DNA from 3 places in the Dactylosporangium sp. NPDC051484 genome. Region 2 is predicted to be linked to each of the others. Evidence: riboswitches for the same ligand, from Rfam matches in the RefSeq annotation. Region 2 holds a riboswitch; each other region holds the start of a gene.

Region 1 (8,137 bases), on a different contig from region 2:
AGCGCATATGACTGGACGGTGCGCCCGCCGCGAGCATCGGGCACGGTATGACGGGCACCGGTGCTCCGTCAGCCACCTCTCCCCCGGCGGAATCGCCCGGCGTGTGGTGCGGTGCGTCCATCGGCATGCTGGTCGCCATCGCACCCGCCTGGGTGATCGGCATGCCATCGCAGGCGGGGGCCACGGTGAGCGCCAGCGCTACGAGGATCGCCGCGAAGACCGCCAACGGCCACACCGGACGCCGCAGCCATGCGACTGCGGTCGTGGTGCCGGTGGCCAGGCGTGTCACGGCACACAGCATACGGCCACACCGGCCCCGCGCTGGCAGCCGGTGAGGTGGCATCGGGGCAGATAGATCCCCAGCGGCCGGGCGGAGCCGACCGCGCCACCGGGCTGCGTACGGTCAACACGCGACATCAATGCGGGTCGCAGGTCCTGTCGATTCAGGGTGCATGGCCCGGGTCGTTCGCCGGCTGACGGGTTAGCCTCGGTGCACGGATCGCATCGGGCAGAGCGGAGAGGCGTGCATGGCTGGCACGGCAGGCGGCACAGGGCGGTGGCCGGTCGCCGCACTGGCCGTCGGCATGGTGGCGGTGCTGGGCTCTGCTGCCTGGATGGTGGCGCACCGGGCGCCGCTGGTGGCGGTGCGGCGCTGCGTGTCGCCGAACGAGCCGCTGGCCTGGCTCGGAGTACACCTGGAGGTGCTCCGGGAGCATCCCGGCTGTGCCGAGGGCCAGCTCGCGCTGAGCGCCGGACCGGGGCATGCGGCCGGGCTGGTGTTGATGGTGGCCGTACCGACGCTACTGACCAACCTGGCCACGGTCCTGGGCGCGCTCGGGGTGTGGGCCGCGCTGCGGGTGTTGCTGGCCCGGGCGTCCGCCGTGGTCGGACGGCTGTGGCCACGGCCGCCGGCGGTTCGCGCCGTCGCTGACGGGCGGCGACAGCCCGCTGCTCCCCGCTGGCCGGCAGAGCTGGTGCTGCGGGCGTGGCAGCTGGACCGGTCCCCGGTGTGCAGGCGTGGACCCCCCGTACGGACGGCGAGCTGATCCGTCCCGTCACCGTCCTCGGTGCTGCCCCCTCGGGCCTGGCAGCGGCCGCGGCGAACGGTGGCGTGCCCGCGACGGTCGCCGGGTCAGCACTGGGTGAAGTCCGGCTCCTGAACAACCCAACCCTGTCAACACCGGCACCGCCGCGGCACGGTCGCGGTGCTGCCAGCGCGATGCCGCCGGCTATCCGGGCGGCGTGTGGCCGGCCGGCATCGGTCGCTACGGCAGCCGGCCCGGACGCGCTGGCGCCCGCGTCTGCGGCGCCATCGGTGCGGTGACGCGAGAAACGAGACAACACGATGAGCAAGCAAGCGCGCATCCGGGCCCACGAGGTCCGCCTGGCGCAGGAACGCGCCGAGCAGCGGCGCAGGAACCGGATCCGAGTGGCCGTCGGCGCCGGTGGGGTCGTCATCGCCGGCCTGCTGGTCGCCATCATCGCGGTGGTGTTCACCTCGGCGAGCAAGGACGCCGGCCCCAGCGGAAAGCTGGTCACACCAGCGAACCTCACCGCGAGCGGGGCGATCCCGGTCGGTTCGGCCACCGCGCCGGTGACCCTGGAGATCTACCTGGATTTCATGTGCCCGGCTTGCGGACGGTTCGAACAGGCCAATGCCGGTGAGCTGGACCGGCTGATCCAAGCCGGAACGGTCAAGCTGGAGCTGCGGCCGATGACGTTCCTGGACAAGACCTCACAAGGCACCAGGTACTCCACCCGGGCGGCCAACGCGCTGGCCACGGTCGCCGACCGGGCGCCGGGGTCGGTATGGGCGTTGAGCAAGGCGCTGTACGCCAACCAGCCGCAGGAAGGCACCCCAGGACTGTCTGACCAGCGGATCGTGGCGCTGGCGGTCGAGGCCGGCGTGACGCAGGAGGTGGCGGACGCCTTCGACGCGGGCATCTTCAAGGCGTGGGCGGCCAAGTCCAACGACGATGCGTTCAAGGCGGGCATCGAAGGCACCCCCACCGTGAAGATCAACGGCAAGGTCTTCGCAGGCAACCTCTACACCGCGGGCCCGCTGACCGAGGCCATCGAACAGGCGGCCGGAGGGGCGAAGTAGTGGCTGGCCTGCTGGGCCGGCTGCACCGGATCCGGCACGCCAACGCCTGGCTCTTCACCACGATGCTGGTCTCGTCGTGTTTGAGCCTGCTCGCGTCGTTCGTGCTGTCGGTCGAGGCGGTCACGCTCGCCGCCGACCCGAACGCGAACCTGTCGTGCAACATCAACTCGGTGATCAGCTGCGGGACGGTCGGGAGCGCCTGGCAGTCACACCTGTTCGGGTTCCCGAACGCCTTTCTCGGGTTGATCGCCGAACCGGTGGTGATCACACTGGCGGTGGCGAGCCTGGCCGGCGTGCGCTTCCCGCGCGGGTTCATGTTCGCCGCCCAGGTCGTCTACACCGTCGGGTTGGTCTTCGCGTACTGGCTGCTCTATCAGTCGATGTTCCACATCGGGGCATTGTGCCCGTGGTGCCTGCTGGTGACCGTGTCCACCACGCTGGTGTTCTCCACCCTCACCCACGTCAACATCCGCGACCGCAACCTGTTCCTCCCGCCCCGCGTCCAGGCCGCGCTGTCCACGATGATCCGCGCCAACCTCGACCTCATGGTCGTGGTGATCTGGATGCTGGTCCTGGTGCTGGCCATCGTCGTCAAGTACGGCGATCGGCTGTTCGGCTGAAGACAACGATCGAGGTCTCCGGCGTCTGGCATCGGCCGAGAGGCACCAGATACCGGAGACCTCGCGCCTGCCTGACGGTGACGAGGCGACACGGCCTGACTGACGCGCGGTGGGTGGTGCCTGCCCCCGGGACGTCGGCGACGACCGTGCTGACCGGCGACGCGAACGTCTCCGGTCAGGCTCGGTTGTCCAGGGCGTCCGCACGCTCACCGGTGCCGGTCGGCGGCGGCTCGGCCGGTCCATGCTCGCCTCGTCCGCGCCTGGGCCAGAACGCCAATGCCGCGGCCACGCCGATCGCGACGACCATCAGGACGACGGGCAGCAGCGAGGCCACCACACCTGTCGCCTCGAACCGCAGCGCCGCCGCGACTACTGTCGGTGATCCCGCTGCCGGCGTACCGCTGTGCAGCGCGGTGTGCGCGCCGGCCGGCGCGATCGCGACGATCTGGGCCACACCGGCGGCGACAGCCACCACAATGGCGATCAAGGTACTCCGGACGATTCGTCCCCACAGTTGCGCAGCCAACCTCGCCGCCTTCCTCGCCATTCGACCAAGCTACTACGCTGCATAGTCACCAGACGCAGGGCAAAGGTTCCTGTGAGGCACACCGCTTTTCTCGCCCGTCGATCCATACCCCTTGCCCCGCGAGCGGGTCAGCCGGGTCGGCGGTAGCCGGTGATGGGCCGACCATCGAGTTTGGCCATGCGCACGTGGTCGCCGGTGGTGGGGGCATGCACCATCCAGCCGCCGCCGACGTAGAGGCCCACGTGGTGCAGGTCGCTGAAGAAGAACACCAGGTCGCCGGGGCGCAGGTCGGCGCGGGAGACGGCCTTGGTGTCATCCCACTGCCACTTGGTGTAGTGGCGCAGCGTGACCCCCGCGGCGGCCCAGGCGGTGAGGGTCAGGCCGGAACAGTCGTAGCCTCTCGGGCCGGACGCACCCCAGATGTAAGGCTTGCCGATGAGCTCGCAGGCCTTCTTCGCCGCGGTACCGCCGGGGCCGCCGAGGTATTCGACAGGGCAGGCGACGGGCTTCAGGGTGCCGGTGGCGCCGCTACTGCCGTACACCTGCTGGCGCAGCCTCTGCAGCTCGGCGATCTTGCCCTCGATCTGGGTCTTCTTCGCCGCGAGTTCGGCGTCCTGTTTGGTCTGCTCGGCGATGAGCGTATCCAGGGCCTGCTTGTCACCGGCGAGCTTGTCCCGGGTCTCGGCGACGCCCTGGATCTGGGCGCGTTCGTAGCGGGCGATCGCGTTGACCGTCGCGAGCTGGTCGAGCATGTCGGTCGGGGTGGTGCCGGCCAGCAGCACCTGCAGGGTGGTGACCCGGCCGGTCTTGTACTGGCGGACCGCGATGTCGCTGACCTTGTCCATCGCCGCGTCGACCTGCGCCTGCAGAGGTTGCAGCTGCTGCTGCAGCGCCTCGGCCTTGGCCCGGTTGTCCTTGAGCTGGGCGTGGACCTGGTTGTACTGCTCGATGGTGGGCTCGAGCTGGTTCCACATGTCGTCGATCTGCTTTTCCAGCTCCGCCGGCGTCGGTTCGGCCCGCGCCGCCCCGGTGCCGGCCAACAACACCGCGACCGCGGCGATGAGCGCGACGACGGAACGCGACAGCACCCGGCTGGACAGCCGTCTGGGGATTACTGTGTTGTGCGCGGCGTGGACACGGCAGGACGGCACGTGCGGGCAGGCTCCTTCTTCCGTCGGCCGCCTGCCGCGTGAGCTGACGGGTTTCGGGCGGGAAGCTCGCCCGACCGCGGATCGCTCAGAACCCCGGGAGGTCGCGATGGGTCCCCGGCTCGGCATCGACTCGGCGACGCCGGACATCCGCACCGACCGGAGGTGATCGGCGCCGGAGCCCGGCCGTAGCAGACCTTACGCACTGCCCCCAGCGCACACAAGTGCGTCTCCTACGATACGTAGGAGGACACCGTCGTCGATGACCTGCGCCCCGTGTGTCTCGCGCGGCCCTTCTGTGCGGTGAGGGTGGCGGCGCCCAGGAGGCTGAGGACCATCATGCTGGGCGCCGCCGTGCCCGGCCGTGTCCCCGAGCCACCAGGGTTCGGCCAGGACGTCTCGCCGAGTTGCTCGCCGGCGTCAGCGGAACTGGACGAAGACCGGGTTCGAGTAGAACCACAGGTCGTCCCACGGCGATTCCTTGCCGTCGGCGAGTGGCTCGGCCTCGTCGGTGCTGGTGCCGCGGACGCGGGCGTACACGTCGGTCTCGACGTTGCGCAGGGTGTGCTTGATGACGTAGTCCTTGCCCTGCTTGCGCCAGTCGCGGGGGCCGAACCGGGCGACCACCTTGGTGGTGGGGTTGGTGTCGGCGTCGAGGTTGGCGGACGGGCCGGTGACCTGGCCGACGATCAGGTCGACGCGGCGGACCTGCGGCCGGTCCCCGTGGTGGTTCGTGCCGTCCAGCGGACGGAACTTGATCTCGATCTCCACGTCGGAGCGGTTACGCCGGCTCAGCACGATGGTCTCACCCATCGCGGCGTTCTTGCCCTGGCCGCTGGCGGTGAGGTCGAGGCTGGTGATCAGGTCACCGGTGGTGACCCAGATCCGGCCGTTGCGCAGGCCGTCCATGATGTCGCCGTAGTCCTGCCGGGCGAGCACGTAGGTCTTGCTGTACTCCCCGGGCCAGAAGTCGGCGCCACCGCGGGTCCAGTGCACGTGCGAGTCGGAGGTGGCGGTGATCCACCACCGGCGTCCCTCGCCGAGCAGCGAGTCCCACAGGCCGCCGACGCGGGCGGTCATCTGGTCGTAGCCGCCGTGCGTCGGGTAGTTGCCGTAGGCGCCACGCGCACCGCCGTTGAGCGGAGCGGCCTGGTGACCGGGAGAGCCCTCGAAGCCGACGTAGATGTCGGGTGCGACGTTGTTGCCGTTGCGGAACTCGTGCGGGGTGTCCTGACCCCACACGCCCAAGCCGGTGGCCGACCGGGAGGCGTGGTGCGCGATCACCAGGGGCTTCTGTCGCAGACCCTTGGCGTAGCTGAGGAACTCGACCATCTTCGCCTCGGTGTTCCGGCTCGGGTCCGCCGGGAACGGGTCATTCTTGGCGAACTTGCTCTCCAGGTCGTAGAGCATCTTCGCCTCGTCGTCGTGACGCGGGATCATCAGCGTGTGGTGGTCCATCGCCGGCGCGTCGAACTCCATGCCCCAGAACTGCAGCACCTCGGGCACGAGCCGGCGGGACAGCAGCAGGTCGGGGTACGCCTGCTCCAGGTTCACCTTCGAGTGCGTCGGTCCACCGTGGTCCGTGCACATCGCCCACGTCAGGCCGAAGTTCTTTGCCATGATCGCGTTGGTGACGATCGGGTACACCGCGTCGGCACCCTTGGTGAACTTCGGCGGGTTCGTCTTCGTGTCGTAGTCGCCGCTGTACTCCGAGTGGATGTGGTGGTCACCGGCCCGCCACACCCGGCTGCCGCCACCACCACCGCGGTTGCCCGCCTCCGGGCCGTTGTCCTGCGCCCATGCCGCGTTCGCACCGACCAGCGGGCTCGCCGCCGCCAGGGTCGCTCCAACACCGGCGTACTTCACCAACTGGCGGCGCGAGAGCCTCGAGCGCTCAGCTTCTTCGATCTTCTCGTCCTTCAAGGACCTCACCTCGACTCCTCGGCCAGCACGTTCTACTAGGGAGTCTCGTAGTGCCGACCGAATACCCGGTGAACGAAGTCCGTCATGATCCAAAACAACGACCTCCGTCCGCTTGAAGCCCAGTTGCCGGCGGCCGCCTGACCGGTCGCCGCTTCAGTGCCGGGGACCCGGGGGGAATCCCGCAGCGCCCAGTGCGCGAACAGGCCAGGCGACCGTTGCCGGACGCCCTGTAGCCAGGCCCGCGCTCGGGCTTCGCTGCGTCTGAGTCGCTTGTACTTCCACCTCGCCCAACGCATCAGCCCCGCAGGGCCGGATTGATCTCCTCTGCAAGGTCAGCGAGGTTGCCGGTCGTGCGTCGATGCAGCCGTCAGGACGCGACCTTACGGCTCATATCCGTCAGCTTCCCCGGGGCCGCCGCGGGCAGAAACCCGGTCCGGGCCTTCCCACGACTCTTGTCCCATGCCTTCCGGGGACCAAACGCGTACCCACAGAACGTGAACGTCACCTGGTCGTAGTCCAAGCGACGCCGATCGTCCTTGCAATACACAATGCGCGTCTTGTCCGGGTGCAACCGCAACCCGATGCCCGCGAACCGACAACCGATCACCTGGCGCACCCGGTGCGCTTGGCGTTCGGTCACGCAGTGGACCACCACATCATCCGCGAACCGCTCGAACCCGATCCCGGGAAGCTCCCGGCTCATCCAGGTGTCGAAGCCGTAGTGCAGGAAGACGTTAGCGATCAACGGGGAGATCGGACCGGCCTGCGGCGTTCCCTTCGTCCGGTGGGTCAGGGTTCCGTCGGGCATCCGCATCGGCGCCTCGAGCCAGCGCTCCACATACAGCATGACCCATGGGTTGTCCGGGGCCAGTCGGGTATCGCGGCTAGCGCTTCGATCCCCTCGGCAACATCCCGGTACGCGGTGGTCCGGGAGCCGCCCGGCTCCCGGGCAGGGACTTGTCCTCGTTGTTGCGGAACCACACCAGCACCAGCAGCGCTTGGTGGCAGCAGGTCAGCGCCCGGGTTCCGCGGCGGGTGCGGCGTTCGGTGGCCGGCAGGCGCGACACGTAGTGGACCAGTTCCTCGGCGCGGCAGAGGACGGCACGACAGGCACCACGGACGAAGTCCTCATCTGTCGAGGGCTTCGCCCAGCTTCCAGCACTGTCCGACGTGGACGGTATGCCCGTGGCGGCCGCATCCCGACGGCATGCTCACTGAAATAGCATCAATCGGGAATCCACACCGGCGGCCCATGGGAACAGCGATTGCTTGTTCCCGCCGTGCGGAGCATTCGGCGGACATGCCGCCCGACCGTGCGCAGCGTTGCCGAAAGACGGCCACGATACACCGGTGGCCGTATATTGCCGCCGACCATTCGAGGCGTTGCCGGGCCGGCGGGCCGGCGCAGCTGTGGCGGGTGCGGCTTTCCCCGGACGAGCGTGGATGCGCGACGACGCTTCGGGACAGGGCCGGGCCGCCCGTCACCGTCCACGTGACGCGGCTCGGGACCGCAGTCGTTTGCCGCAGGGCTGCTCTCGGAACGTCGCGCCTGGTCAGGTCGTGCCTGGTCAGGCGGCGTGACCGGCGGAGGCGGCGAGGGCGGCACCGGCCCCTGCGCCGATCCGCCACGCTGGTCGATGACCGCCGGCGGGGTGTCACCGCGCAGACGGCGCAGCTTCTCGGCGTGCCGCCTGGCCAGGCCCCATTCCCGATGCCGAGCATGCTCCCGGCGGAACTGCTCATTCGCCGGACAATAACGACGCGACCTGGTTCGGTCGCGCATGGCAGCCAACTCCGTCCTCGAAAACAATCCCAG
Region 2 (5,705 bases):
GGTGCACCATCGAACGCGACGACCCCCACGAAACACATCTCCGCGCGACCGGCGCGATCAGCGTCCAACCGACGCCGGGCCAGCTCAACCTGATCACCGTCATGGTCAAGCAGGACCGGGACGGTGCCGCCGTTGACCTGCGCGTCCTACCGCACGCTGACCAATACGGGGCACTCCTTGACGCCGAGGCCCTGGACCAGGTCATCGCGGCGCTCACCGAGGCGCGCCAATGCATCGCCGGACGGGCGACCCCCAACAGTGTCGCGATGGCACCCAGACGCCGCCAGCGTCAGCGGCACAGCTGACAGTCGCCGCTATGGCCCACTAATGGCACACGGGTGGTGTCGAGTTGGCCGACATGCACGAGGCCCTGGCTGGACTGCTGCCCTGACCAGGGCCTTAGCGTTGGAGCGGGTGAAGGGAATCGAACCCTCACTGGCAGCTTGGGAACCGTACAAGACAGGTCGACCGGCCAAGGTGCGAGGCGTGGCGTCGTCGCCCGAGCGGGCCTGGAGCGGCCTCGACGATCCCGCCTTAATGGCACGCTAATGGCACACCGCAGCGGTCACGCCGCGTCGGGTCTGGCCTGGAACCCAACGGCCAACGCCACATCGAACGCTCGCGCCAAGCGCTCGAGAACCGGAAAGGTCGGCACGGTGCCGCCGGCCTCGAAGCGCGCTACGGCGGACTGCGTCATCGAGGCGGCATCGGCCAATTCGGTCTGACTCCAACCGCGCCGCTCGCGAAGCTCCCGGACCGCCCGCCCCTCGATCGCACCCGGCTCGGCCATGCGCTGGCTACGCAGTTCGTTCCAATCGCTGCGACCGCTCATGCCTCGATCCCTTCCTCGACGGTATGCGTCTCGGCGATGCACCGCGCCATCGCCCCTCGAGCGCGTTCGACCTCACGGGTTTCACGTTCGCAGTTCGCGAAGCTTCCCGTAACCCGGCTCCGCGGCCTCGACCGGCTCCCGGCTGCGCGGGTTTTCACTGCTCGGACTGCTCCCCGCCGTCGTCACGACCGGGGTCGGCCGAGCCACGCTGCACCAGCGACAGGCCCCGGTGCAGCTCCTCGGCGTGGCGGTGGCGCCCAGCGCCGTGCTGGATGGTCAGCGCCCTACCGGCGGCTCGTCGACGGTACCCATCGGCACATCACATCGGCACCGCGCGATCCGGGCCGCAGCCAGTCTGCCGCCGGTCACCAGCCCGAAGCGGTCCACCACAGTCAGCCCGTACGCGCTGCACGACGGCGAATACCGGCACCGGACGGGCAGCCGGGGCGAGAGCCAGCGCTGATACCCACGGATCGCCCGAACGCCCAACCGGCCCGCCGAAGACGGCCGGGACGGCACACCGAGGCGGTGCGGCGCCACAACGAACAGCAACGCGCTCAGCCGGCCCAGCCCGAGCACGCTGCTACAGGGCGACAGCACGCTCTGACAGGGGGCGCAGGCGACATCGAAGCAGTTACACATCTCGTACACAGTGCTCGGCACCGGCTTTTCTTACTGCCAAGATTGCCCAAGGTCAACTCCCGCCCGTGATCCTGCCGCTCGCCTCACGTAGCTCACCGAGTACGGGCGACGCGGACCCGACCTGAGCGGCCTGGAGTGATCTTGCGGAACCTGTCGTAATGGCACCCCAGACGCCGTCAGTGTCATACGGACAGCTGACAGTGGGGCAAACGGCCGCAAATGGCACGACGCCGCTTCCGAGTGTTCTGACAAGCGAACAGCCCTGGCGGGACATCTGTCCTGACCAGGGCCTTCGTCGTGGAGCGGGTGAAGGGAATCGAACCCTCACTGTCAGCTTGGGAAGCTGATGTTCTGCCATTGAACTACACCCGCGAGCGACGCCTACTGTACCGAATCCACGGCGTTCGTGCACGGATCATTCTGTTTTGCCTTCGTGGCGTGGGTGGGGCGGTCCTTCCAGACGGTGTGGGTCGAGGTTGTCGGGGTCTCATGGCGGACGAGCATCGCGACGTCCACGGTCAGCTCATACAGGCGCCAGTCGACCGCTGGGGCGGCGCGCATCGTTGTGGCCAGGCGGGCTGTCAGGGGCTCGTCGGTGACGGGGGTCGCGCGGCCCGACAGGTATGCCTCGTCGTCGGAGTCCGTGGACGGGAAGCTGTGCAGCGAGTAGCGGCCGTCGCGGTCCAGGTCGTGGCGCTTTGGGGAGGCGAGGACGAAGCAATACAGGCCCTCGTCGGTGATGACCGGGGAGACGGGGTGGATGCGCGGGCCGCCGTCGGGGCGGACGGTGGCCAGGTAGCCGAGGCCTGGGCCGTATTGGCAGACCAGGGTGCGGATGGCCGTCGCCAGCTCGGGCTCGGCCGCGGCGAAATCAGCCCACGATGCCATGTGCCCAATGTACTCGTACGTGTGTTCGATTGTCGGCGAATTGCCCGAACGAGGCAAACTGAAGCGGTGACGTCGGCCGACGAGTTGATCGACCTTCTGCGGCGCTTCAATGTGGAGGCCGACCGGTTCGTCGACGTGTTCACGCGGGCTCACGGGTTGCATCGCACCGACATGAACGCGGTCGCGCACATCTGGCGGGCGGCGCAGGACGGGGAGCCGCTGACCGCCGGTGAGCTCGCGCGGCGGCTCTCGCTCAGCCCGGCGGCGACCACCGCACTGCTGGCTCGCCTCGAGCGCGCCGGACACGTCGAGCGGCGGCCCGACACCGCCGACCGGCGCCGGATCAACCTGGACATCCAGCCGCCGGCCCAGGAGCTTGCGGCGGCGTTCTTCGCCCCGCTCGGCGTGCACCTACGGGCGGCCTTCGGCCGGTTCGCGCCGGAGGAGATCGAGCTGGTGACGAGAATCATGGGGGCGGTCCTCGAAGCGACCGCCGCGGCGGCGGATGAGGCAACACCGTAACCTCAGAGGGTGTTGCTATCCGACCGTGACCTGTGCAAGGAGCTCGAGGGCGGCCAGTTGTGTCTCGAGCCGTTCGATCAAGCGCTGGTGCAGCCGTCCAGCATCGACGTACGGCTCGACCGGTGGTTCCGAGTGTTCAACAACCACCTGTATACGCACATCGACCCTGCGATCCAGCAGGACGACCTCACGTCCATGGTCGAGGTCGGCGACGGCGAGCCGTTCGTGCTGCACCCCGGCGAGTTCGTGCTGGCCTCCACGCTCGAGGTGATCACGCTCGGGGACCAGCTCGCCGGGCGGCTGGAGGGCAAGTCCAGCCTCGGGCGGCTGGGGCTGCTGACACACTCGACGGCGGGCTTCATCGACCCCGGCTTCTCCGGCCACGTGACGCTGGAGCTGTCCAACGTGGCCAACCTGCCGATCCGGCTCTGGCCGGGGATGAAGATCGGCCAGCTGTGCATCTTCCGGCTCTCGTCGCCGTCCGAGCACCCATACGGCTCGACGGTCTACGGCTCGCGCTACCAGGGGCAGCGCGGTCCCACTCCGAGCCGCTCGTGGCAGAACTGGCGGACCTGGCCCACCATGTGAAAAGGGCGGGCTCGCGGCCCGCCCCCCTCATGCCACCCGGCCGTAGCCGGATATCGGTGCCATATCGATCTTCTTCATCTGCACGGGTGCGCTGGGGTTCGGTGCGTGGACCATCCAGCCGCCGCCGACGTACATGCCGACGTGGTGCAGGTCGCTGAAGAAGAAGACCAGGTCACCGGCCTGCAGATCGCTCCGCGACACGCGCTTGGTGTCCTGGTACTGCCAGTTGGTGTAGTGCCGCAGCGTGTAGCCGGCCTGCTTCCAGGCGTACAACGTCAGGCCGGAGCAGTCGAACGTGTTCGGCCCCTCGGTCGCCCACACATACCTCTTGCCGATCTGCGCGCACGCCACCTGGGCCGCCTTCGCGCCCGGGCCGCCGGTGTACTCGAACGGGCAGGCGACCGGCCGCAGGTTTCCGGTCGTGCCGGACGTCCCGTATGCCTTGGTGCGCATGTCGTTGAGGTTTTTGATGTCGGCGTTGATCTGCTGCTCCTGCTGCGCCAGCGCGGCCTCCTGCTCGGCCTGTTTGGCGACCAGCTCGTCGAGCGGCGTTTTCTGCGCGTCATACTGCCGCTTGGCCGTGACTACGTCCTTGATCCGCGCCTGCTCGTCCTTGGCCAGCATGTTGAGCATCGTCAGCTGGTTGATGAACGTGTCGGGCGAGCCGGTCGTGAGCATCGCGTCGAGCTTGGAGACGCGCCCGGTCTTGTACTGCATCACGGCGAACGCGCTCACCTTGTCGAAGGCGGCGTCGACCTGCTGGCGCAGCGGCGCGATCTGGGCCTCGAGTTTGCTCTGCTTGGTCTTGTTGGTGGCGAGCTCGATCTTGAGCTGGTTGTGCTGCTCGACCACCGGCTCGATCTGGTTCCACTTGTCGTCGATCTGTTTCTCGATCTCGCCCGGGGTCGGCTCCGCATGCGCGAGCCCCGTGATACCGACGGCGAGCGACAGACCGCCGAGGATGGCGACGAGGAGCCGTGCCAGACGGTGGGGCCGCCTCGTCCACCTCAGATGGGTCTCCACCGAGGAGTTACTCCTTCTTCCATGGCCGCCTACCGGGTTAGCTGACGGGTTCGGGCGGGAAGGTCGCCCTACCGCGCACAAGTTCGCGGATTCACCCCGGGTTGACGCGTGGGTCCCCGGCTCGGATATCGACTCGGCGGTGCCGCCTGGCGCGCCCGTGGCGGGCGCGGACATCCAGCCGACGGGAATTCACGTTAAGCGGGGCGGGTTCCCAGGTTCAAGTGGGTGATTGATTGTTGTCCGTTTTGTTCCGAAAGTCGTGCAATTTGCGTGACGTATACATCACCAATTCGACGGTGACGAAGGAATCGCGGTCCGTCCCGGCTTGACCCCGTCGACGGCCACCGTGAGCAGCGCGTTACCGCGCGAACACGCGATCTGGTGCCATCTCTCGCCGGCGACGGAACGCGATGCCAGCGCTACAAAAATGGTAGGCGAGCCGGTGCCGACAATCACGCAACTCGGCCGACCGGCCATGCCATCGACCTGGAGCTTGAACTGGCTGTCACTGATCGAGAACCCTTTTTGCGTGACATTGGCGCCCTTGGAAGTTCGTCGGTCGGACGAGAACACTCGCGCCGTAGCCGAACTCCGCGCGCCCCGGATTGAGAAACCCGGCTGGCCCGCGCGCAACTCTCCGCACCGTAATGCTCACAGTGCGCCGGAGACGCACCGCGAGTCCACCGTCATGCGGCACCGCGACGAGGTCACTGCCTTCGGTTCGGCGCGCCCGCAGTGCGAGCCGCCCCCTTGACGCCGTTGACGAGGCCGTCGTCGAACGTGAACCAGACGGTGATTTCGTGCTTACCATGCGTGCCGGTCGACGCCCGTGGTGGCGCGCTCGGAGCGCCCCGGCGTCGAGCCGGACCCGGGCGGCGCCGCGGTCGTGGTTCCGGTCGCCCGTTCGGCTGCCCGGCGCTCACGCGGCGTGATCGCCCGATGTTCGACCAGCCCGGCGGCAACGACGAGAGCGGCAGGCCAGGCACGCGGCAACAACCGCCGTTGTCGGCACATGACTGGACACGATCTCCCGAACCGCGCGGCCGCCGCGGTGGTTCCGGCCGCGTTCGCCCTTCCGCATGACGCGACGGAGGTAGATGACTCCGGTCCGTGCAACGCGCGGCCGTTCCTCCCGTGAGACAACGGGCCGGGCCTGCCTGAAGGGCGGCCCCGGCCCTGCCGGGTCCGCGGTGCCAAGAACACGGGCCAG
Region 3 (8,137 bases), on a different contig from region 2:
AGCAGGCTGCTGTGCGGGAAGAGCCGGCGGGCCTGCAGGCTGCCCTCGAACGGCGTGGCCGCGTCGAGGGTGGTGCCGACGAACAGAACGCTCTTGACCTTCGAGCCGTCGACCTTGACCGGCTTCTGGGCCTTGCCGGGCCAGTAGAGGCAAGGCGCGTTGTACCACGCGTTGTCCCAGGTTAGGAACGGCGCCTGGAGGAACGTCCGCCAGTTGTCGCGCTGCCACTGGTTCCAGCTCTGCGGCCACTTCACATCGGTGCACTGCACCGCGTTGTAGACCGCGAAGCCGTTGTCGTCGCCGGGGCCGATGTAGTCCTCGTACGCGGCCACGATCACGTCGGTGTCGCGGTCGTTGGCCCAGCCCGCGAAGGCGTCGGCCAGGTCGAGCCACGTCGACTGGTAGTAGCCGGCGTTGAGGAAGATGTCGGTCCACTCGTCCGCGCCGACCACGCCGCCGGCGGGGTTGCCGCGCAGCTTGTTCAGCTCGCTGTACCAGCGCGCCTCGACCTGCTGCGCGGTGGTCCCGAGGTGGTAGACGCTGTCGTACTTGGCCAGCCAGCCGAACCAGATCTTCTCGTTGCGCTCGAAGTTCACGTCCTGGTCGAGGTTCGCCTCGTACCACACCTTGCGCACGTCGACGTTGCCGTCGAGCACCATGCGGCGCACGTTGTCCGGGTGCAGGGTGCCGTAGACCTGGCCGAGATAGGTGCCGTATGAGAAGCCGTAGTAGTTGATCTGCTTCGCGCCCAGCGCCTTGCGGATCGACTCCATGTCGTTGACCGAGTCGACGGTGCTCATGTGGTCGAGCAGCGCGCCGCCGGCCTTGCCGCAGTCCTTGGCGTAGTTCTTGGACCGGTTCAGCCAGGTGTTCTCGATGCTCTTGTTCCACGGGATGTACTCGGGCCGCGGGCCGTTGAAGTAGTCGTCGTCGCAGTGCAATGCCGGCACGCTGGAGCCGACGCCGCGCGGGTCGAAGCCGATCCAGTCGTAGGCGGCGCCCGCGCCGTTGGGCACGTACCCGCCCAGGACCGGCAGCGTCAGCCCGGACCCGCCGGGGCCGCCCGGGTTGACCAGCATGACGCCCTGGTAGTCCTTGTCGGCGACCTTGTGCTTGATGCGCGAGACCGCGATCTGGATCTTCTGCCCGTTGGGCTTGCTGTAGTCCAGGGGCACGGTGAGCAGGCCGCACTCGCCGCCGCGGCGCTGCAGGCCGGGGCTCGCGCACTGGCCCCACGGGATCGGGGCGGGACTGTAGCCATCCCTCCCGGGCGCGGCGAGGGCGCCCGAGGCCGGCGCGACGGCCGCGAGCGTGGCCGCGGCGGTGAAGAGGGCCAGCCCCTTCACGGTCCTGTTTCTCACGACAACCCTCCCAAATTTGCCCGGATGAGAATGTCCGGACAAGTGATTCGGGCCAACCAATGTCACGCAGATGCTTTCGGTCAGGGGGGCCGCGCGGAAGCCGTAAAACCCTTTCCCTCACCCCAGAAAACCCGTGTCGCGCGTCGAATCGACTCCGGTACAACGGTGTGATGCTGCGCAAGTACCCCCGGACGCCCCATCTGCAGGGTTCGAGACTGCAGCCGGGGGACCACGACCTGGCGCAGGTCGCCTTCGCCGAGCTGGCCGGCCGTCTCCTGGTCGTGGAGGAGAAGCTCGACGGGGCCAACGCCGCCATCAGCTTCGATGCCGACGGCGGGCTGCTGCTGCAGTCGCGCGGCCATTACCTGACCGGCGGCCCGCGGGAGAAGCAGTTCGCCCCGTTCAAGGCGTGGGCGGCCGGGGTGCGTCATCAGCTGTGGCCGGTGCTGCGAGACCGATTCATCGTGTACGGCGAATGGCTCTACGCCAAGCACACGGTCTTCTACGACGCGCTGGCGCATCACTTCTGCGAGTTCGACGTGTACGACCGCCGATCCGGGGTGTTCCTGTCCACGCCGCGCCGCCGCGAGCTGCTGGCCGGCCTGGGTATCGCGTCCGTGCCGGTGCTGCACGAGGGCTCTTTCGCCGACCTCGCCGCGCTCACCAGGCTCGTCGGCCCGTCGACCTGCCGTACCGGCGGCTGGCGGGAGGCCTTGCGGGAGGCGGCGGTCGCCGGCGGCGCCGACCCCGACCAGGTCGTGCGCGAGACCGACATGTCCGAGGACATGGAGGGCCTGTACCTCAAGCTCGAGGACGAGGACGCGGTGCTCGGCCGCTACAAGTGGGTCCGGCCCAGCTTCCACACGGCGATCCTCGACTCCGGCAGCCACTGGCAGGACCGGCCGATCGTGGCCAATCGGGTCCGGGCGTGAACGCGTTCGTGCGGCTCTGCCCGGCGCCGCCGTCCTGGGTCGTGCGCTGGGACGAGCTGCGTGAGCTCGATCCGGAGGCGGACGCGCACGCCAGCCGGACCGTGGCGGCCCTCGCCGGGCTGGACCACTGGCGGGGCCGCCCGCCGGCCGAGCGGGCGAGGCTGTTCGCCGCCGCCCTGCTCGTGGGCGGCAGCGACCCTGGCTCGGCCCGGCGCGGTGAGCTCGCAGCCCGGCGGCGGCTGTGGGAGATGGGCGTGCCGATCGCCTGGCGCGAGCACGTGTGTGCGCTCGTGCGCCACCGAGGGCTGCCGTTCGGCGCGCTGGAGCGCCCGGACCTCGACCGCGTCGCGTTCCGGGTCAGCCTGCTGGCCCGCAACGACGACCTCGCGTTGCTGGCGAGCGCCGACGTCCTCGCGCGGGGCGGATCCGGCGCCGGGGCGCTGCTCGACGAGGTCGCGCTCTTCATGGAGTACACCCGGGAAATCGGCTGCCTCGACGGACCGCGCGCCTTCGCCTCGGACCATGCGCGGTTCGAATATTTCCGTACCCCGGGTCGAGACCCCGGCTACGCGGCGTTCGACGACACGCGCTGCACGGTGACCGTGATGTCCGGGCTGCCGGGCTCGGGCAAGGACCACTGGATCGCGGCCAACCGGCCCGGGGTGCCGGTGGTCGGCCTCGATGACCTGCGCGACGAGCTCGGCGTGCGGCCGGCGGGCGACCAGGGCCCGGTGATCGCGGCGGCGTACGCGCGCGCCCGCGAGCACCTGCGCGCGGCCACGCCGTACGTCTGGAACGCGACGAACGTGACCCGGGCGCTGCGCTCGCGGTGCATCGGGCTGGCCGCCGGCTACGGCGCGCGGGTCGAGGTGGTGAGCGTGGAGGCGCCGCCGGACGTGGTGCACCGGCGCAACCGGGCGCGCTCCCGCCGGGTGCCGGCCGCGGTGATCGACCGGCTGGCCGGGCGCTGGGAGCTGCCCGACCCGACCGAGGCGCACGAGGTGCGCTGGGTGCTCAACGAGTAGTCGTGCGCGGCCGCCGCGTCGCCTGGCGCGACGGTTTCATGTCACCGTCACGCGGTGGTCACCCAGGGTTGATGACGGAGCGGGGTGCGGTCCCTGGCGGGCTGTGACAGGGTTGGGCCGTGGCGCTGATCCCGAACACGCCGAGCAGCGAGCCCTTGCCGCTGCACCGCGCGGCCCGCATCGAGGACGCGATCCACAACGTCCTCGAGCGGCGGCTGCGCCGGCGCGGATGGAAGGTCGCGGTCACCGCCTACACGGGCTACGGCGCCTGCGCCACCGCCGAGCGCCCCGGGTGGGTCCGGGTGCTAGGCCGCGTGCTGCTGGCCCGGATCGACCCCAAGCCGGCCAAGCGGCTCAAGAAGCTGCGCGGCTGGCGCTCGTTCACCGCGGTGTCGGTCGGTGACGCCCCGGTGCGCATCGAGGCCGGCGGCCGGACCTGTGAGGTGCGCTGCGACCGCGGCGGGTTCATCGACGTCGTCGTCGAGGCCGACCTCGCGCCCGGCTGGGCGTCCGTCACGCTGCAGAGCGAGGACAGCGCCGCCGTCGAGGCGCCGATCCGGATGATCGACCCCGGCACCCGCTTCGGCATCATCTCCGACGTCGACGACACAGTCATGGTCACCACGCTGCCGCGCCCGCTGCTCGCCGCGTGGAACACGTTCGTGCTCGACGAGCACGCCCGCGCCTCGGTGCCGGGCATGGCGGTGCTGTACGAGCGGCTGGTCAACGCCAACCCGGGCGCGCCGGTCTTCTACCTGTCGACCGGCGCCTGGAACGTGGCCGCGACGCTGACCCGGTTCCTCTCCCGGCACCTGTATCCAGCCGGGCCGCTGCTGCTGACCGACTGGGGCCCGCAGCCGGACCGGTTCTTCCGCAGCGGCCAGGCGCACAAGCGAGCGTCGCTGGCCCGCCTCGCCGAGGAGTTCCCGGACATTCGCTGGCTGCTGGTCGGCGACGACGGGCAGCACGATCCGGAGATCTACGCCGAGTTCGCCGCCGAGCACCCCGACAGCGTGGCCGCTGTGGCGATCCGGCACCTCTCGCCGACCCAGGCGGTGCTGGCCGGCGCGTTCCCGGGGGTGGCCGGCGGCTCCAAGCGGGTCCCGCTCAACGATCGGCGTTGGCTGGGCGCCCCCGACGGCGCCGGCCTGTGGCGACTTCTGCGGGACACGGAGATCCTCTGAGCCGCGCCGGATGGACCTGTCACCTCGCGGAAACGGCCGGTCGACGGTTGCCCTGCCGACCGGCCGCCCGCGAACGTGAGGATCACAGGATCGAGAGGTGTACGTGGTTCGTATGGTCGCTGGAGGGGTCTCCGGCGACGCCCGAGTAGTGGTGCCACCCGACCGTCGGCGTCCACACCTGCTTGAACCAGATGACGTACATGACGCCGAGGCGGTCGGCGTTCTTCACGAAGTACGTCGCCAGGGTGGTGCCGTAGGTGTAGTCGTCGCCGGTGGCCACCCCGCCGAAGCCGGGTTTGGTCTGCACCGAGAAGTCGCAGGCGCGGCCCTTCGGGTGCTCATACGGCCCGCTCGGGCGGTAGCAGGACACGAACCGCTTGAAGCCGTCCTTCTGCGCCTCCTGCATCGCGTGCAGCGTGCGCGGAGTGAGGCAGCCGCTGGTCGTGGGGTCCTTGACGCTGCACGACTCCTTGGGCAGCGACCCGTTGGCGTTACGCGGCACCGGGTTGGCGAGCGGCAGGTTGGCGGTGACGAAGCCCCTGCTCGGCCCACCGGCCTGCGCGAGCGCTTTCTCCGCGTCCTTCTTCTGCTGCTCGATGATGCGCTTCTGCTCCTGCTGCGTGGCGATCTCGCCATCGAGCGCCTTCTTCTGCGCGGCCTGGTCGTCCCGCAGCTGCTTGGCCTGGTGCAGCAGGTTGTTGTTGTGGTGTGCGATCTCGTTGATGGAGCCGGCCCGCTCGGCGAAGCTGTCCGGGGTCTTCGCGTCCATCAGCGCGGCGAACGTGGTGAGGGGGCCGGTGCGGTATGCCGCCGCGGCGATCGCGGCCACCTGATCCTGAATCACCGCCAGCCGCGCCTCGGTCGCCTGCAGTTGTGCGGCGAGCTCACCCTGATGCTTGACCGAGGCGTTCAGCAGATCATTGGCCTCGGACCACTTGCGGCTCGTGCTCTCGAGGACGGAGTTGAGCGTCGGGTTGGCGCTGGAGCCCTCGTCGCCGGTGTCGCCGCCGGGCTCGGCCGCGGCGGGCGTGGCGGCGAGCCCCCCGAGCACGATTGCCGCCAGCAGCGCGATGAACGTGCGCCGGTATGGATGTCGCGGTGACATCTGGTTCGTCGTTCCTTCCGTCGGCCGCCGACCGAGTTAGCTGACGGGTTCGGGACGGAACGACCCCTACCACCCTTCCGAGGAAGGGCGGATTCACCCCAACGTTACCGTGGGTCCCCGGCTCGCCACGGTGCGGCGATTGGGCGGCAGCCCCGCCCGGCACCGGGGGCGGTGCCCTCGTGGACGTGACCGTGGGTCACTGTACCTCGGCCAGTCCCGGGCTTGGGGTCGGCGTCGGCGTTCAGTTTCCGCTGCCGTACGGACGCGTGAGGATCTCGAGGTAGTGCCCGCTAGGGTCCTCCCAGTAGACGCCTCGACCGCCGTCGCGGGTGTTGATCTCGCCCGGCCGGTGCCGGGCCGGATCGGCCCAGTACGACAGGCCGCGGGCGCGGATTCGACCGAAGACCACGTCGAACTCGCTCTCGCTGACCAGAAACGCGTAGTGCTGCGGGTGGACCGGTCCGAGATCGTCGGCGAAGTCGAGGGAGACGTCGTTGTCGACCTGCAAGGTCAAGAACCGGCCGAAGGGTGCCGGCTTGTCGAGCCCCAGAATCTCGGCGAAGAACTCCGCCGACTCCTGCTTGTCGCGGACCGACACGATGGTGTGATTCAGTTGGACGGCCATACCCCTATAGTCCGCCCTTGCCAGTGGGCGGACCACTGGTACGCAAGGTGAAGTCGGTGGCCACCGAAGCTCCGCCGCGGCGGGCCGGACGCGGACAGCCGAGCTACTCGGCGTGTGCCCGGACGAAGAGGCCGATCCCGTCCAGCAGCCGGGCCAGGCCGAACTCGAACAGCTTGTCCAGGTCGAAGTCGAAGAGCGGGACTTCGTCCACCACCTCGGCGGCTACGGGGCGTGCTTCACCGTGCCCAACCCGGGCGACCTCGGCCACTGGTTCCTCATGTACAACGCCTCCGGCGGCCGGAGCGCGGCGGGACGGCCAAGGCCAGCCTGAGCTTCACCGCCGCGGACCAGTACCACCGCCTCGGGCGTGTGGAGCAGCAGCGGGTCCTCGCCGAGCGGATGGCCGGCGCCGGCTGGCGGGTGCCCGCCCTGCTCGCCACCATGCCGGACGCCCCGGATTTCTACTTCGACTCGATCTGTCAGGTGCGCGTCGATCGCTGGTCGCGCGGGCGGGTGTGCTGCTCGGCGACGCCGGCTACTGCGGGTCGCCGCTGGCCGGTCTCGGCACCAGCATGAGCCTGGTCGGGGCGTACGTGCTGGCCGGCGAACTAGCCGCCGCGGGCCGGGCGGAGGCGGCCTTCGCGGCCTACCAGGAGCAGATGGCGGCGTACGTGGCCAGCGGCATGCAACTGCCGCCCGGGGGCATGCGGGCCTTCGCGCCCAGGACCGCTGAGGTCCTTCGCTCCACCCGCCGACGGACGCCTTGATCACGGAGTGCTCATGTACCCCCTGGTACACGAGCGCTCCGTGATCAAGGCGCATCGTCGCCGCGGCCGGCTACGGGACCGGGTCGTGGGTGCCCTGCGGCGTCGACGGGTTGCAGCGGCGGATGCGGGCGGCGGTGAGGCGGGAGCCGACGACCAGCCCGTATCGCCGTACCGCTTCCAGCCCGTAGTTGCTGCATGTCGGAACCTGCCGGCAGCGCGTCGGCAGGTGCGTCGACAGCCAGCGCTGATAGCCGCGGATGGCCGCCATGCCGGCGCGGCCCGGCAGGCTGGCGTCGCGCCGTGGTCTTCTCGTCGGCGTCGTGATCGCCAGCGCACCGAGCAGCAACGAACTCAGCATGAACGGGTTGCAATCGCAGCCGTCGCAGCCGTCACAACCGTCGAAGCCGTCGCAGCCGCAATCCGGCACGTCGTTCCACCAGCGCCGTCGGCTGGGCCGCATCTCGTCCGATTCCACGAGCGGCATTGTGTTGGCGCGTCGCGGCAATGATCAAGCCTGTTGTCGACAGTCTGTCGATGAGCGGGCCTGACTCGATGCGGGTGTGGCCGGTGACGACTCACCCGGCCAATGCGGCCGCCTGCAGTGCCGCCACATACCGGTCGCCGGCCGCGTCCGTGAGATCGGCGGCGAACACGGCCACCACGTGCTCGCCAGGCGCCAGGTCGGCGTACAACCGCTGCCAAGCCACCAGGTTCGGGTGCTCGACGTCGGTGCACGCCTGTGCCGGGGCCAGCAGCCCGATGACCCGCTCCAGGTCGTCGCGGCCGAGGCGATACGACCCCGATCCGCCGACGTGTTCGCAGACCGTGGCGAGCACCGCCGCCGGGAGCCGGTTCTCCGCGCTACCGACCCGCGCGAACGACGGCCCGTCGGCGCCGTCACGGGCGATGCCGAACGCCGCGGGAGGTCGCCAACCAGGAATGGCGGCCTCGAACCGGTCACGCGCGGCGGCGATGGCCTCGACAGTCTCCCAGCGCTCGGTCACCGGATCATCATCCGCGGTCGTAGCGGCTCCGGGCAACGGGTTCCGGGCATATCGAGAATTTCCTGATCAGCCCTTGCTGGAGGCCGGCCGGCCGATCGCCATGAGCTCGGACACGGTGACGAACCGGAAGCCGC

The links. A riboswitch is a leader RNA that binds a small molecule or an ion and turns the genes downstream of it on or off. The one in region 2 is predicted to bind cyclic di-AMP.
Region 1: linked by a shared signal. The riboswitch ahead of AB0367_RS04120 (NlpC/P60 family protein) and the one ahead of AB0367_RS38365 (NlpC/P60 family protein) in region 2 are both predicted to bind cyclic di-AMP.
Region 3: linked by a shared signal. The riboswitch ahead of AB0367_RS22595 (hypothetical protein) and the one ahead of AB0367_RS38365 (NlpC/P60 family protein) in region 2 are both predicted to bind cyclic di-AMP.

Annotation. Positions count from the first base shown of each region.
Region 1 covers NZ_JBFAZX010000002.1:26,110-34,246, forward strand. Annotated here, with positions in the region: gene AB0367_RS04095 (hypothetical protein) at 1-226, opposite strand, end outside; gene AB0367_RS04100 (hypothetical protein) at 528-1,046, shown strand; gene AB0367_RS04105 (thioredoxin domain-containing protein) at 1,346-2,104, shown strand; gene AB0367_RS04110 (vitamin K epoxide reductase family protein) at 2,104-2,724, shown strand; gene AB0367_RS04115 (hypothetical protein) at 2,900-3,211, opposite strand; gene AB0367_RS04120 (NlpC/P60 family protein) at 3,379-4,401, opposite strand; cyclic di-AMP (ydaO/yuaA leader) riboswitch at 4,414-4,547, opposite strand; gene AB0367_RS04125 (phosphoesterase) at 4,819-6,330, opposite strand; gene AB0367_RS04130 (reverse transcriptase domain-containing protein) at 6,689-7,159, opposite strand; partial or broken gene AB0367_RS04135 (IS5/IS1182 family transposase) at 7,204-7,397, opposite strand.
Region 2 covers NZ_JBFAZX010000072.1:268-5,972, reverse strand. Annotated here, with positions in the region: gene AB0367_RS38400 (hypothetical protein) at 1-305, shown strand, start outside; gene AB0367_RS38395 (helix-turn-helix transcriptional regulator) at 566-832, opposite strand; gene yidD (membrane protein insertion efficiency factor YidD) at 1,109-1,474, opposite strand; tRNA gene AB0367_RS38385 (tRNA-Gly) at 1,773-1,846, opposite strand; gene AB0367_RS38380 (pyridoxamine 5'-phosphate oxidase) at 1,856-2,362, opposite strand; gene AB0367_RS38375 (MarR family transcriptional regulator) at 2,429-2,884, shown strand; gene dcd (dCTP deaminase) at 2,894-3,472, shown strand; gene AB0367_RS38365 (NlpC/P60 family protein) at 3,500-4,495, opposite strand; cyclic di-AMP (ydaO/yuaA leader) riboswitch at 4,507-4,644, opposite strand; gene AB0367_RS38360 (hypothetical protein) at 4,778-5,068, opposite strand.
Region 3 covers NZ_JBFAZX010000013.1:169,691-177,827, forward strand. Annotated here, with positions in the region: gene AB0367_RS22575 (alpha/beta hydrolase) at 1-1,361, opposite strand, end outside; gene AB0367_RS22580 (RNA ligase family protein) at 1,532-2,293, shown strand; gene AB0367_RS22585 (AAA family ATPase) at 2,290-3,318, shown strand; gene AB0367_RS22590 (phosphatase domain-containing protein) at 3,438-4,502, shown strand; gene AB0367_RS22595 (hypothetical protein) at 4,585-5,607, opposite strand; cyclic di-AMP (ydaO/yuaA leader) riboswitch at 5,617-5,763, opposite strand; gene AB0367_RS22600 (VOC family protein) at 5,849-6,232, opposite strand; gene AB0367_RS22605 (hypothetical protein) at 6,602-6,808, shown strand; gene AB0367_RS22610 (hypothetical protein) at 6,805-6,999, shown strand; gene yidD (membrane protein insertion efficiency factor YidD) at 7,070-7,474, opposite strand; gene AB0367_RS22620 (hypothetical protein) at 7,575-8,003, opposite strand; gene AB0367_RS22625 (polysaccharide deacetylase family protein) at 8,070-8,137, opposite strand, start outside.